3 regions of the Lysinibacillus sp. C5.1 genome follow, and region 1 is predicted to be linked to each of the others. Evidence: riboswitches for the same ligand, from Rfam matches in the RefSeq annotation. Region 1 holds a riboswitch; each other region holds the start of a gene.
What was found. A riboswitch is a leader RNA that binds a small molecule or an ion and turns the genes downstream of it on or off. The one in region 1 is predicted to bind thiamine pyrophosphate.
Positions count from the first base shown of each region.

Region 2: another riboswitch for thiamine pyrophosphate. It lies ahead of thiM (hydroxyethylthiazole kinase); the one in region 1 lies ahead of I5435_RS11345 (thiamine phosphate synthase).
Region 3: another riboswitch for thiamine pyrophosphate. It lies ahead of I5435_RS11950 (ABC transporter substrate-binding protein); the one in region 1 lies ahead of I5435_RS11345 (thiamine phosphate synthase).

Region 1 covers NZ_CP066226.1:2,342,251-2,346,637, forward strand. Annotated here, with positions in the region: gene I5435_RS11335 (HEAT repeat domain-containing protein) at 1-181, shown strand, start outside; gene I5435_RS11340 (hypothetical protein) at 701-1,111, shown strand; TPP riboswitch at 1,453-1,561, shown strand; TPP riboswitch at 1,788-1,886, shown strand; gene I5435_RS11345 (thiamine phosphate synthase) at 2,019-2,639, shown strand; partial or broken gene I5435_RS11350 (FAD-dependent oxidoreductase) at 2,596-3,388, shown strand; gene thiS (sulfur carrier protein ThiS) at 3,378-3,572, shown strand; gene I5435_RS11360 (thiazole synthase) at 3,574-4,344, shown strand; gene I5435_RS11365 (MoeB/ThiF family adenylyltransferase) at 4,337-4,387, shown strand, end outside.
Region 2 covers NZ_CP066226.1:3,454,496-3,458,882, reverse strand. Annotated here, with positions in the region: gene thiI (tRNA uracil 4-sulfurtransferase ThiI) at 1-196, shown strand, start outside; gene I5435_RS16905 (alpha/beta-type small acid-soluble spore protein) at 409-615, shown strand; gene thiE (thiamine phosphate synthase) at 723-1,352, opposite strand; gene thiD (bifunctional hydroxymethylpyrimidine kinase/phosphomethylpyrimidine kinase) at 1,339-2,166, opposite strand; gene thiM (hydroxyethylthiazole kinase) at 2,166-2,921, opposite strand; TPP riboswitch at 3,014-3,111, opposite strand; gene mbcS (acyl-CoA synthetase MbcS) at 3,306-4,387, shown strand, end outside.
Region 3 covers NZ_CP066226.1:2,475,484-2,479,870, forward strand. Annotated here, with positions in the region: gene I5435_RS11940 (ABC transporter permease) at 1-526, opposite strand, end outside; gene I5435_RS11945 (thiamine-binding protein) at 535-828, opposite strand; gene I5435_RS11950 (ABC transporter substrate-binding protein) at 829-1,827, opposite strand; TPP riboswitch at 2,028-2,139, opposite strand; gene parC (DNA topoisomerase IV subunit A) at 2,338-4,387, opposite strand, start outside.

The DNA of each region.
Region 1 (4,387 bases):
TATTATCAAAGGAACAGACAAAATTTTCCTACGGGTTAAAAAGAGCTTGCCAAAGGACCATACAGTGGCAGATTTTGCGGATAAACTAAAACGTATGCGTTTAGATGTCTTTGATGCGTATGAAGGCGACAAAGGTGCAGAATTTATGAACTGGTTAGAGGAACGTTGGGCAAAATTGTAACAATAGTTTTACGACTTATGAAAGCAAGTCATTCTCTCCGATTGTGGAGGGAATGGCTTTTTCTTATCTTACGCTGCGGTTCATCGAAACTAATATTAAATTGAATTACTTCTTTTATTGATTATCTATCTTTCTTATTTAATTATAAAACAAACAACTTATTAAACTAACCTGCTCCTTTATTTAAAGTGTAAATCTGCACAATTTCTTAGCTCCATAACGATTTTCTTTAAATTTTGTTACTCAAGAAAATGGCCCGATTGCGGAACAAGAACAATCCTGTCTATCAACCTCTGTTCCAAAACTCGTAATAATCGTTTACATAACAACTGAAAAAAGCATTAACAAGGGTAGGAACAATCCTTATAGTTAATGCATTTATGAATCATTTATAATAAAGTTTGATTAAAATCTTGTGTTGATCGGCCGGGTTTTTTTGTTTAACAAACAGACCAGTTAACGGAATAAATAGGTAACTTAATTAACCTTTATCCGTCTAAAAATCTAAGGAGGGATAATGTGAAAGTGTCAAGATTACTCTGGGGTTTGGTTATTTTCGTTTTATTAACTGCTGTTGGATGTTCTAATTCAGCGGATAAAGCCAAAGTAGAAGTTTATACAACTGAAAATTCTAGTGCGGGAGAGATTTTAAAATTAGATCCTGAAGCCGATATATTTCAATTCAATGGAGTGATTTATAAAACTGGAATTGATTGGGTTGAAGAACTAACTTTAACAAAAGACGAGCAGGTAGGACAAATAAAAACAAAAAACGATACAGATACCAACTTTGAAGACGAAATGTCGAACAAATTACCTGTTGGTGCAAAAATCTTTTCGGTTAAAGAAAAAGAAGAAATTGGAGGACCAATTTTACTCGTTGAATCAGAAGGTAAGCTTTATAAATACTATGGGCTTGTTGAAGGTTAATCAATTTTCAAATATCCCAAAATGGCACGATTGTTGAACAACATAGCTTGAAAATGTTCAAACTTTTTTATAAAAATCTCATATAACCATGCAGGACTAATAACAAATTTAGAAGCGGAAGAAGTAGCTAAACAATGACATGATTTGCATAGCGCACTGTTGCAACTAAATCCATAATTAAACTTACATCTTTTCTTAAAAATAGATTTCTATGAATTTAAAGCTGAACTCTGTGTTTTAATGAGTTCAGCTTTTGTACTATAAAGATTTGATTTTATTCTAATAATACATTATTGAACAATTAAATCGGTAGTGCTATACTTTAATTTGTAATTTAATACAATAATTGCTAGGAGAGCTGGTGTTGCCAGCTGAGAGTAGAGCCGTAAGCTCATGATCCTTTTACCTGATCTAGATTATGCTGGCGTAGGGAAGCAGATAGGATATTGTCTATTATACAAGTCCTTGTTTCCTTATTGTGGAAGCAAGGGCTTTTTTATCTTTCATTAATGGGCTGTATAACCCTCATCTAAAGATTGAGAGAAGCGAAGAAGAAAGATGGGGGATAACTGCCTGTAAAAGCCGATTGGTTCGACTAACCATCAAGTGGGGATGAAGAAGTCCCGCTTGATGGAAGTTGCACTTTATTTGCTATAACATTTTAATTGAATATTGAAAAGACCACTAGGGGTGCACGGATGTGCTGAGAGAGGAAACTCAACTCTTTGAACCTGATCTAGATCATACTAGCGAAGGGAAGTGGCTTACTTTTTGTACTTCAATGTACAAGATTTATAGCCACTTCTCTATGCTTGAGGGGTGGCTTTTTGTATGGAATTATAATGAAAGGAAGTGAACAACAACTTAATTTCTATTTTAGATATGAAAGAATAGGATGATTTAAGAAATGAATAAAAAAATAGCGCTCCATATCATTACAGATGGCCAGCATTCACTACATGAAGTGGTCCATTTTGTAACTAAGTTTGAACCCTATATAAGCTATTTGCATATTCGTGAGCCAAGTTGCACTGCTTCTGAACTCTTTGATTGTATAAGAAAATTAAAATATGCAGGCTTTCCATTACAAAAGATTGTGATTAATGATCGAATCGATGTTGCACTTGCTGCGGATGTTTCTCATGTGCAAATAGGTTATCGTAGTATTCCTGTAGCTATCGCAAGTGAGAAGTTCTCAAATCTTAAAATTGGTGCATCTATTCACTCTCTTGAAGAGGCTACAAATACAAAGGCCAATTGGTTACTCTATGGACATATTTTTGATACAGAAAGTAAGAAAGGAATCGCTTGTCGTGGAACAAAATTATTACAACAGCTTGTAAGCAATGTATCTATTCCTGTGATTGCTATCGGTGGAATCACTCCGCAAAATACAAAAGAAGTATGTGCGTCAGGAGTTTCAGGAATTGCAGTGATGTCAGGAATTTGGCAGGCAAATGACCCTATTGAAAAGGTAAAAGAATATGCTCTTCAACTTAAGGAGTGGGAAGACGAAAAGTTTCGATAGTATGATCATCATCGGTAGTACAATCGCACATTGACTTGCTGAACGCGTTTTCACGTAGCAATTCTTGAGAAAAAGGTAATTGCAGAGGGTGCTTCACATGTAGCTGCTGGATTACTAGGGGTTCAGCACAATGGGATGACGATCCTTTGTATGAAATGGTAAGAAAAAGTCGAACATTATTTCCAAAAGTAGCCGAAAAAATCCGTGCAAAAACAGGTATTGATATAGGGTACGAAGTGAAAGGAATATACAGGATTGCAAATTAAGAAGAAGAATTTGAACGTATTCAACAAATTCGCTTTTGGCAAGTATCAGCTGGAGAAGCAGCATTGTTGCTTTTTTCAGAAGAATTAAGAAATTTTGAACCAAATGGAAGTGATTTCCTTAAAAAGTAATCGCCCATTACTTAATGCTCCTATATTTTTAAAACGATTTTATATTGTATCAAAACGTTATAGTAAATACGTCACTGGTGCAACGATAGAGCCAAATTTATATCAAGAAATGTTAAAGCAATGAGTATTGTAGACATATTACAAAAGGCATTTTCTATTGTTTCAGCCCTACAAGATGCGAGTTGGGACCGAACATGGGCAGGATTACGAAATGGAGGCAGACGTTATATGGAAGTACATTCGACAATTCAAGGGCAATTTGTATCAACAGGACATTATCGTTATAGCATATTGCTAAGCCCATTCGTAGGAGAATATATGTCAGAATTAATGGTGAAACACTATGATTATTAATGGAAATAAGATGGAAGTTCCAGACCATGTGAAAACAATTGAGAGCTTATTGATTCACTTAGGGCTTCAGGAAAAAATAGTTGTTGTCGAACAAAACGGCGTAATTTTGAAAAAAGAAAATTATTCGACAGTGGTTAAGTCTACTGATTCTATTGAGATTGTTACATTTGTCGGAGGGGGTTAACATGTATCAAATTGGACCATATACATTTACTTCAAGATTATTACTAGGAACAGGGAAATTTTCAGATTTTGATATTCAAAAAGGAGCAATAGAAGCATCAGAAGCTGAAATTTTAACATTTGCTGTGCGTCGTATGAATATTTTTGAACCATCCCAGCCTAATTTGCTAGATAAAATAGATTTATCAAACTATCGATTATTACCAAATACTGCTGGTGCGAAAACAGCTGAGGAAGCAGTACGTATTGCTAAACTAGCAAAAGCATCTGGGTTATGCGATATGGTGAAAGTTGAAATAATCGGGTGTGATGATACATTATTGCCTGATCCATTAGAAACATATCGTGCATGTGAAATGCTTTTAGCAAAAGGGTTTATTGTACTACCGTATACTTCAGATGATGTCGTTCTTACTCGGAAATTACAAGAACTGGGGGTTCATGCCATTATGCCAGGTGCGTCGCCAATTGGTTCAGGACAAGGAATTTTAAATCCATATAATTTACAAGTTATCATTGAACAAGCGACAGTACCTGTTATTGTAGACGCAGGGATAGGTACTCCGTCTGATGCAGCACTTGCTCTTGAACTAGGTGCGGATGCAGTCTTGCTAAATTCAGCAGTTTCTGGTGCGAAGAATCCAGTGCAGATGGCAGAAGCTATGAAACTAGCAATTCATGCAGGTAGACTAGGTTTTGAAGCAGGAAGTATAGAGAAAAAAGAGCGGGCTCAAGCTAGTAGTCCTTCACAGGGGATGAGTATTATTGATTAATCGCTATTCAAGACAGGAACTATTTTCATTTATAGGACAAGTT
Region 2 (4,387 bases), 1.1 Mb from region 1:
AATTCAGCCATTTGAGGATTGCTGTACAATTTTCACCCCAGCTAGTCCGAAAACAAAGCCAAAGCTTGAAAAAGTAGAGCATTATGAAAGCTTTTCTGATTTTGATGAACTAATCGAACGTGCTGTGATAAACCGTGAAGTGTACATTTTCCCGAAAAAAGAACAGCCTAAAGATAAATTTGCAGATCTTTTATAAAAAATTTACGGATTTAAACTAAAAAGAATGTTCTTTTCTTATAAAGACCAATAACGACATTATAATAAGAAGGAAACCGTCTCAAATTTGTAATTTGGGACGGTTTTTTTATATTTTCTAGTCTTTTTCCTTTAGAGTTACATTTTACCTTTAAAAATTTCGTATTAAAAATCGAATATCGCACATTCTATATTCACAAGGAGGTGAGAGACATGACAAACAACAACAGTTCAAACAAGCTTGCAGTACCTGGTGTACAACAAGCGCTTGATCAAATGAAATACGAAATTGCACAAGAATTTGGTGTTCAATTAGGAGCTGACGCATCAGCTCGTGCTAACGGTTCCGTTGGTGGTGAAATCACTAAACGTCTTGTACAAATGGCAGAATCTCAATTAAAAGGTATGCCAAAACAATAATTGCAAAAAAGCATTTATTGAACTTAAAACCAGTGACCGTAAAAGGCACTGGTTTTAGTTTGTTTATTTTTACTTTTTTTATGACTAGCGTAACTCGAATTATTCAATCAATACGATTTAAAGGTCTCAACGGTTTGGTGAATATTATGACTTTCACAAATTGCGGAAATAACTGCTACACCGTCTGCACCAGCTTTTAATACAGTTTCTGCATTCTGACAGTTAATGCCACCAATTGCTACAATCGGCAACTCGGGATAATGACGGCGTGCTTGTTGTAAAAATTCAGTACCACTTGGCGCTTTGGCATCGTTTTTAGAAGTGGTGGCAAAAATGGGACCAATCCCTACATAATCTGCACCATTTTCTATAGCGATCTGTAATTCATCCGCTGTATGAACCGAAACACCAAGTATTATTTCCTCACCAATTTTTTCTCTTACTAGCGAGATGGGACAATCATCTTGTCCAATATGAATACCGTCTGCCTTGAGCTTTAAGGCAAGCTCAATATCATCATTTACGATAAATGGAACATTGTAGTGATGACATCGTTTTTGGCATTGACGGGCAAAATGTTCATAATGTTCATCAGTTAGTGCATCTGTTCCTTTTTCTCGAAATTGGAACATCGTAATACCAGCTTGCAATGCTTCTTCTAGTATTGCTAATGGTTGTTTGATTTTTGCATTCGCTGTACCCATTATAAAATAGAGCTGCAAATCACTGCGTTTCACCTATGGTCACCTCGCAACTTTCTTTAAATTTTTGGTAAGCAAAATGATTTGTTGGTCCATTACCATGACCAATCGATAAGTTATGAGTAATTGCTAGTTGAATGAATTTCTTAGCCTCAATAATGGCTTGCTCTATCGGCATTTGACGGCCAATAAAAGCTGTTAATGCGGCAGAAAATGTACACCCTGTACCGTGTGTATTTTTGGTCGCAATTCGATTAGATTGCATTGAGAATGATTTGCCATTTTTAAAAAATACATAATCTACAGCAAAATCTTTGTTCGCTAGATGGCCACCTTTGATAATCACGCATTGAACACCTAGCTGTAGTAACGAATGCGCCGCAAGTCGAATGTCAGACACGGTTTCGATTTTTCTTGCAGCTAATATTTCAGCTTCTGGAATATTTGGCGTTACAATCGTGGCAAGTGGTAATAAATTGTTTCTTAATGCCTCCACAGCTTCTTGTTGTAATAAAGTTTCACCGCCCTTTGCAATCATGACAGGATCAACAATAAGAGGGATGGTTAAATTCGTCATAGCTAGCGCAATTGTACGAATAATATCAGAGGAAAAAAGCATGCCAGTCTTAATGGCGCTAATTGGAAAATCCTCTAAGAGAGCATGAAATTGTTTATTTATAAAGGCTTGTTCAATGGGTAGCACATCCATGACACCTTGTGTGTTTTGGGCAGTTAAAGCTGTAATTACGGACGTTCCGAATACATCTAATTCTTGAAATGTTTTTAAATCTGCTTGGATACCTGCACCGCCACCGCTATCAGAGCCCGCTATTGTTGTAACAATGTGCATCAAATATCACCGTCCTTCGATAAACGATGCAATTCGTTTAAGACTGCTACAGCAAAATCACCATTATATTGAGCAGCCGAATGAGCATGTTCAGCAATTTTTTTATAGCTCGTTAATGTTTCGCATAATTGAGAAAAAGGCTCATTGCCCGCCATATATGCAGCACAACAAATTGCGCTTAATAAACAGCCAGTACCTGTCACTTCTGTCATTCGAGTATGACCACCAGCAATCCATTGCGCAAGGTTCCCATCGGTTATAAAATCTTTTTCACCAGTTACAATCACGATGCAATTAAATTTTTTTGCTATTTCTTTTGCTTTATCCTCAACAGATATGGAACCAGTACCACTATCAACACCTTTTTGTTGCCATTGTACATTAGCAATCGCGGCAAGTTCGCCAACATTACAGCGGATAACAGCAAAATGAATCGAATCTAATAACTGTAGTACCGTTTGTTTGCGGTATGCTGTAGCGCCAGCAGCTACTGGGTCCAAAATTACTGGTATACCAAGGGCATTTGCTTTTTTTCCTGCAAGTAACATCGACTCTTTTGTTCGTGTAGTAAGCGTTCCGATATTGACTAATAACGCTGATGCGATGGATACCATTTCTTCGACTTCCTGCGGATCATCCGCCATTACCGGTGATGCACCAATTGCTAGTAAGCCATTTGCTTGAAAATTTGCCACTACATAATTGGTTATGCAGTGAATCAACGGTTGTTTTTTACGAATCGTTTGAAAAACCATTGTAGTCCTCCTCTTTTGGTGGACGTAAGCATGCAAAAAAAGCTCTTTTTTATTCGGGCACAAGGCACACGTAAAAAGAGCTTTTCATCAATAATAAGATGTGTATTGCTCCCTACGTCAGTATTAACTAACAGGTTCAAAGGGTCAGGTTTTACCTTCTCAACTCACAAGAGTCCCCCTGCAATCATGAAAATTTTAGTTGACCAAAATGTAACATACCTTTTCATAGTATTCAATAGCATTTTATCATTATTTGGAAAGCAGTGACTGATGCCATATACTAGACCATGATAATTGTCATGACTTTTTTAAAATAGGGTCCTTCCATTGAAAATCGTAAAAAATGAGTTTTATAATGAACCTAGTATTAAGGAGGAAGTTATGATGAAAAGACAGGATTTAATTGCACCAGAATGGTATAACATTGTGGAGGAAATTGAAAAGTATGCTCAAGATCCATCTAAAAATGCATTAATAGTTTATAATGACAACGAAGAAATTCAATATATTACATACGCAAATTTACTGGAAAAGGCGAATCAGGCTGCCCATGTATTTACTTCGCAGGGTTTAACGAAGGGCGATGTGCTATTAGTGATGGTTCCAAGATCTGTCGAAGCTTATATTGTTTACATAGCGGCACTGAAAGCGGGTTTAACTATCATCCCTAGCTCTGAAATGTTACGTACAAAGGATATTGAATATCGTATTACACATGCCAATGCCAAAGGTATTATCGCCTATGAGCCATATATTGAGCAATTTGACGACGTAACAAATTTAAAAGGAATTATGCAATTCGTTATTGGTCACGCGCATGCACCATGGCAACCATTGCTTGAAAAAATGAAGGAACATCCTACAAATTATACAAACCCTACACCGACAAAAAGTACAGATCATGCCTTTTTAGCTTATACAAGTGGGACAACAGGGAATCCTAAGGCAGCTGTTCATACACATAGCTGGGGTTATGCGCATTTACGTACGACAGCACCGAATTGGTTAGGTGTCCAAGAAAATGATATAGTTTGGGCTACTGCCGCACCCGGTTGGCAAAAATGGATTTGGAGTCCGTTTTTAGCAACGTTAGGTAGTGGAGCAACGGCATTTGTCTATAAAGGAAAATTTGATGCTTCGACTTACTTGTCATTGCTAGAAAAATTTAAAGTAAATGTGTTATGTTGTACCCCAACAGAATATCGCTTTATGGCCGCACTTAACAATCTACAGGACTATAATTTAAGTGCCATCCGTCAAGCTGTATCAGCGGGGGAGCCGTTAAATAGTGAAGTCGTTAAAGTGTTTTCAAAAACGTTTCATATTCAAGTGCGTGATGGCTATGGCCAAACAGAAAATACATTGCTTGTTGGGACACTGGTTGGCATGGATGCTCGCGTCGGCTCTATGGGTAAACCGACACCAGGCAATACAGTCGAAATTATTGATGATTTTGGAAATCCTGT
Region 3 (4,387 bases), 130 kb from region 1:
TAATACCGGAAAAGATAGATGGATACGCATAAGGCCATTCTAATTTCCAAAATGTTTGCCCCTTCGTAGCACCAATCATTGCAAAATAATGTTTGAGCTCAGGAGAGGTTTGGCGAAACCCATCCATCGCCGCGATAACGATTGGAAAGAAGCAAACGAGACAAATAATAATCAGCTTGGGTAACAGGCCAAAGCCAAACCAAATAATTAATAATGGCGCTAAAACGAGCACTGGCACATTTTGAGACACAATAAGAATCGGATAAACAAACGCTCTAATGGTTGATGAGCGATGTAAAAATACCGCAACGCTTAAGCCACACATCACACCAATAGCAAGCCCTAATAATGCTAGCTGAATCGTGGCCCAAACATGGGGAATAAACGTTGAATACGATTCAATACCTTCAATCATAATGGCACTTGGCGCTGGCAATAGCCAATGCGGGATATCAGCTACACGTATAATAAGTTCCCATATGAATAAGAGGAAGGCGATAAAAATAATCGACCTTCCTTTCAGCATTACCTGTTTCACCCTCGATATTTCTCCGTTAATGTTCCCATTGTAATACCAGCTGGCTGATATAAAATTTTCACTTGTGTAATAACATTGATAGCGCCTAAGTCAATCATCTTTTTATTCATCTCTTCAATAATTTGTAACAAAGTGGATAATTCACCCTCCATTGTTGTTTCCAGTGGATGCACCTCATAGTGCACACCGGAAGCATCGATTACAGCTATTGCCGCATCTACAAATGGGATCACATCCTCATATTTTTCTGTTTTAGGTATGATTTGTACACTAATTAATGAATTCGCCATTTATTTTGCTCCTTTCTTTGGTAAGAAGTCGTTTGTAAATGCTTGTTGTGCATTAAAGTCGCCTTCTAAAACGTTATTCTGTGTCATCCAGTCCGCATAGTTTTCCCAAACTGCTAACTTTTGTTCTCCCCATTGCGCCGCATCATCTTGATATTTACCCGCTAACCATTCCTGACTTTTATGCACAAGCTCTTTATCCAAATCAGGTACCGCTTCAAGTAAAATATCAGCCGCTTCACTCGGATGCGCTATCGCATATTCATAGCCTTTAGCAGTAGCTGCGACAAATGCCTTTACGACATCAGGATTATCCTTTATCATTTTTTCATTCGTTGCCAATACAGGTGTGTAATAATCAAGCTGCTCACTATAGTCGGTTAAATACTGCATATTTAACTTTTCCCCACGAAGTTCTGCCTCAATACCTGTCCAAGCATAATAAATCCACGCAAAATCAATATCCTTTTGCATCATTGTGAAAAAGTCGATATCTCCCGCATTGACGATATCTAATTTGTTTATATCAGCATTTTCTGTTTGCATCAGTGACTGTAAAACAGCTTGTTCCACTGGAGCACCCCAGCCACCATAGGTTTTTCCTTCGTAATCTTTTGGTGATGTAATGCCTTTTGAAGCAAGTGATGCAAAACCTGAAGTATTATGTTGAATAATTGCAGCAATCGATACAAGTGGTACACCTTGTACACGAGCTTGCGTAATGCCTTCTTGGATGCTTACGCCAAACTCTGATTTCCCAGACGCCACAAGCTGATCAGCACCTGCATCACCTGGTAAAATAATCTCTACGTCTAAGCCTTGCTCTTTAAAATAGCCAAGCTTTTGCGCCACATAAAGTCCCGTATGATTCGTATTAGGTGTCCAGTCCAGTACAACTGATATTTTTTTTTCTGAACTGGCTTCCTCTTTTTTGTCTTCTTTTGCGCTACATCCAACTAATGTAATTAGTGCAGCAACCATAATGATTAACCATTTTTTCATGCTATATCCTCCTAGCAAGTAATTTGAAAGTGTTCATGATTGAATGTTTCACCAGAAGAAAAGCGTATGCTGTTTTTAATCCGTTTGCAGACGATGCTCATTGTTTTCTAACTGCTTAAGGGAATTCTTCATCCTTAAACAAAAAACGCCTAGGAATTATCCCAGGCGTTTGCAAACGGTATCAAAAAATAGTGTACGAATATTTTTGAATAGATGTTCCCTACGCTGGTACGAGCCAAATCAGGTTCAAAGGGTCAGCATCTGAACGGACGCAATCTCAGCTGGCAACTTCCAGCCCCCCTACATTCTTAACTTATGAACTTTTCGTTGATTATTATACCCCTATCTATCTTCAAATGACAAGCTCGTATTTTTAAACCTTTAAAATCAGCCTTGCTGTCGATGCCTATCATAAGCGAGCAAACTTCTTTCTAATTAGTAATTCGTTTTCCAAAGCATTTTGCTAGATGAAAAAAGCCCAGTTCTGTATAAGAACATGGGCATAATAAATTATTCCTCTTCTTTTTTCATTTTCATTACATGAGAAATGGTACCGTCTGTAGCGATATCTATTTTAAAGGAGCCATTCGAATGGCGATCTGCGCGCGTTAAACCTTTGACATCAATGATTTCTTTTACGCCTTTTTCTGTTTCAACAATGACTTGCTCCTTATCACTTGCTTTTACTACCGCAACTATACGATGTGGATTGGCTTTTAATTCGGTTAACACTTTTAAACCACGTTTTGCTCTACTTGCCATATCGACTTCAGCGACATTCATCTTCTTCACAGCACCTCGTTGGGTAACAATCACGACATACTCTGTATCAGACGGCTTTAATATTGTTACACCAACAAGTACTTCCCCATCTTTTAACGTGATACCTTTCACGCCACCCGTTTTAACACCTGTGACAGGAAGTTCTTCAATTGGGAAGCGGATAGCGTAGGCTGTATCAGTAATCAATAACAGCTCTGCCTCGTCTGAAACAATATCGGCCATGATCATTTCATCGCCTGATTTGACATTCATCGTCTTAATAGGCTTCGAATAACGAGTTACTGCATAATCTGGCAGTGGCGAGCGCTTAATTTGCCCTTCCTTTGTAGCGGTTAAAATATAGGTGTTTGGCTGGTCAAAGGAATCAAAACCATAGACTGCAATAATTGTTTCATCTTCCCCTGTTGGCACAATACTTGAGATATGCTGACCAAGATCTTTCCAACGAATATCCGGCAATTCATGTACAGGCTGATAAATATAATTCCCACGATTTGTGAACAACAACAGATGATGCTGGGTATTTAACGTTGCCTCATACAGTAAATAATCGGAGTCTTTCATGGCAAAATCTTGTCCATTAGATGCTGCATGCGAACGTGTGGATGTACGCTTAATATAGCCATCCTTCGTCACTGTGACCACAACATCCTCACTTGGAACAAGCACGTCTAACGTAATTTTAATTTCTTCAATCTCTTGTTCGATTTTCGAACGGCGTGGTTCAGAAAAACGTTTTTTAATGTCGAGTAATTCTTGTTTAATGACACGTACAAGTTTCGCCCCGCTATGCAAAATACCTTCTAGTTTCGCAATCAGTGCATTTAACTCATCTTGTTCACGACGTAGCTCTGTAATATCCGTATTCGTTAAACGGTATAATTGTAAGCTCACAATCGCCTCCGATTGCACTTCAGTAAAGTCAAATTTCACCTGTAAATTTGTTTTTGCGTCGCGCTTATCATTCGATGAACGAATTGTTGCAATTACTTCATCTAAAATCGACAGTGCTTTAATCAAGCCATCAACAATATGAGAACGGTCTTTTGCCTTTTGTAAATCATAAATGGAGCGGTTTGTCACCACTTCTTTTTGATGGGCTATGTACGCATCAAGTAGCAGTGGCAATGTCATCATCGTTGGACGACGATTATGGATCGCAATCATATTAAAGTTATAGGCTACTTGCAAATCAGTAGTTTTAAATAAGTAATTTAAAATGCCCTGTGCTGGCACGTCTTTTTTTAACTCAATCACGACGCGTAAACCAGTACGGTCTGATTCATCTCGAATTTCTGCAATGCCTTCCAGGCGTTTATCGACGCGTTGTTCATCAATTTTCTTTACAAGATTTGCCTTATTCACATCATAAGGTAACTCTGTAATAACGATTTGCTCTTTCCCACCTTTTAATGGTTCAATGGCTGCTTGAGCTCGAACAATAATTTTACCGCGTCCAGTTTCATATGCCTTTTTAATACCATCGACACCTTGAATAATCCCTCCTGTTGGGAAGTCAGGGCCTTTAATCACCGTCATTAGCTCATCGACAGTCGAATTCGGTTGATCTAAACGCATTAAAACGGCATCTAACACCTCATCAAGTGCATGTGGGGGAATATCTGTGGCATAACCAGCAGATATTCCTGTCGACCCGTTGACAAGCAAATTCGGGAAGCGAGCAGGCAATACTGTTGGCTCCATATCCTGATCATCAAAATTCGGTACAAACTCCACTGTCTTTTTACCGATATCACGTAACATTTCAGCTGCAATT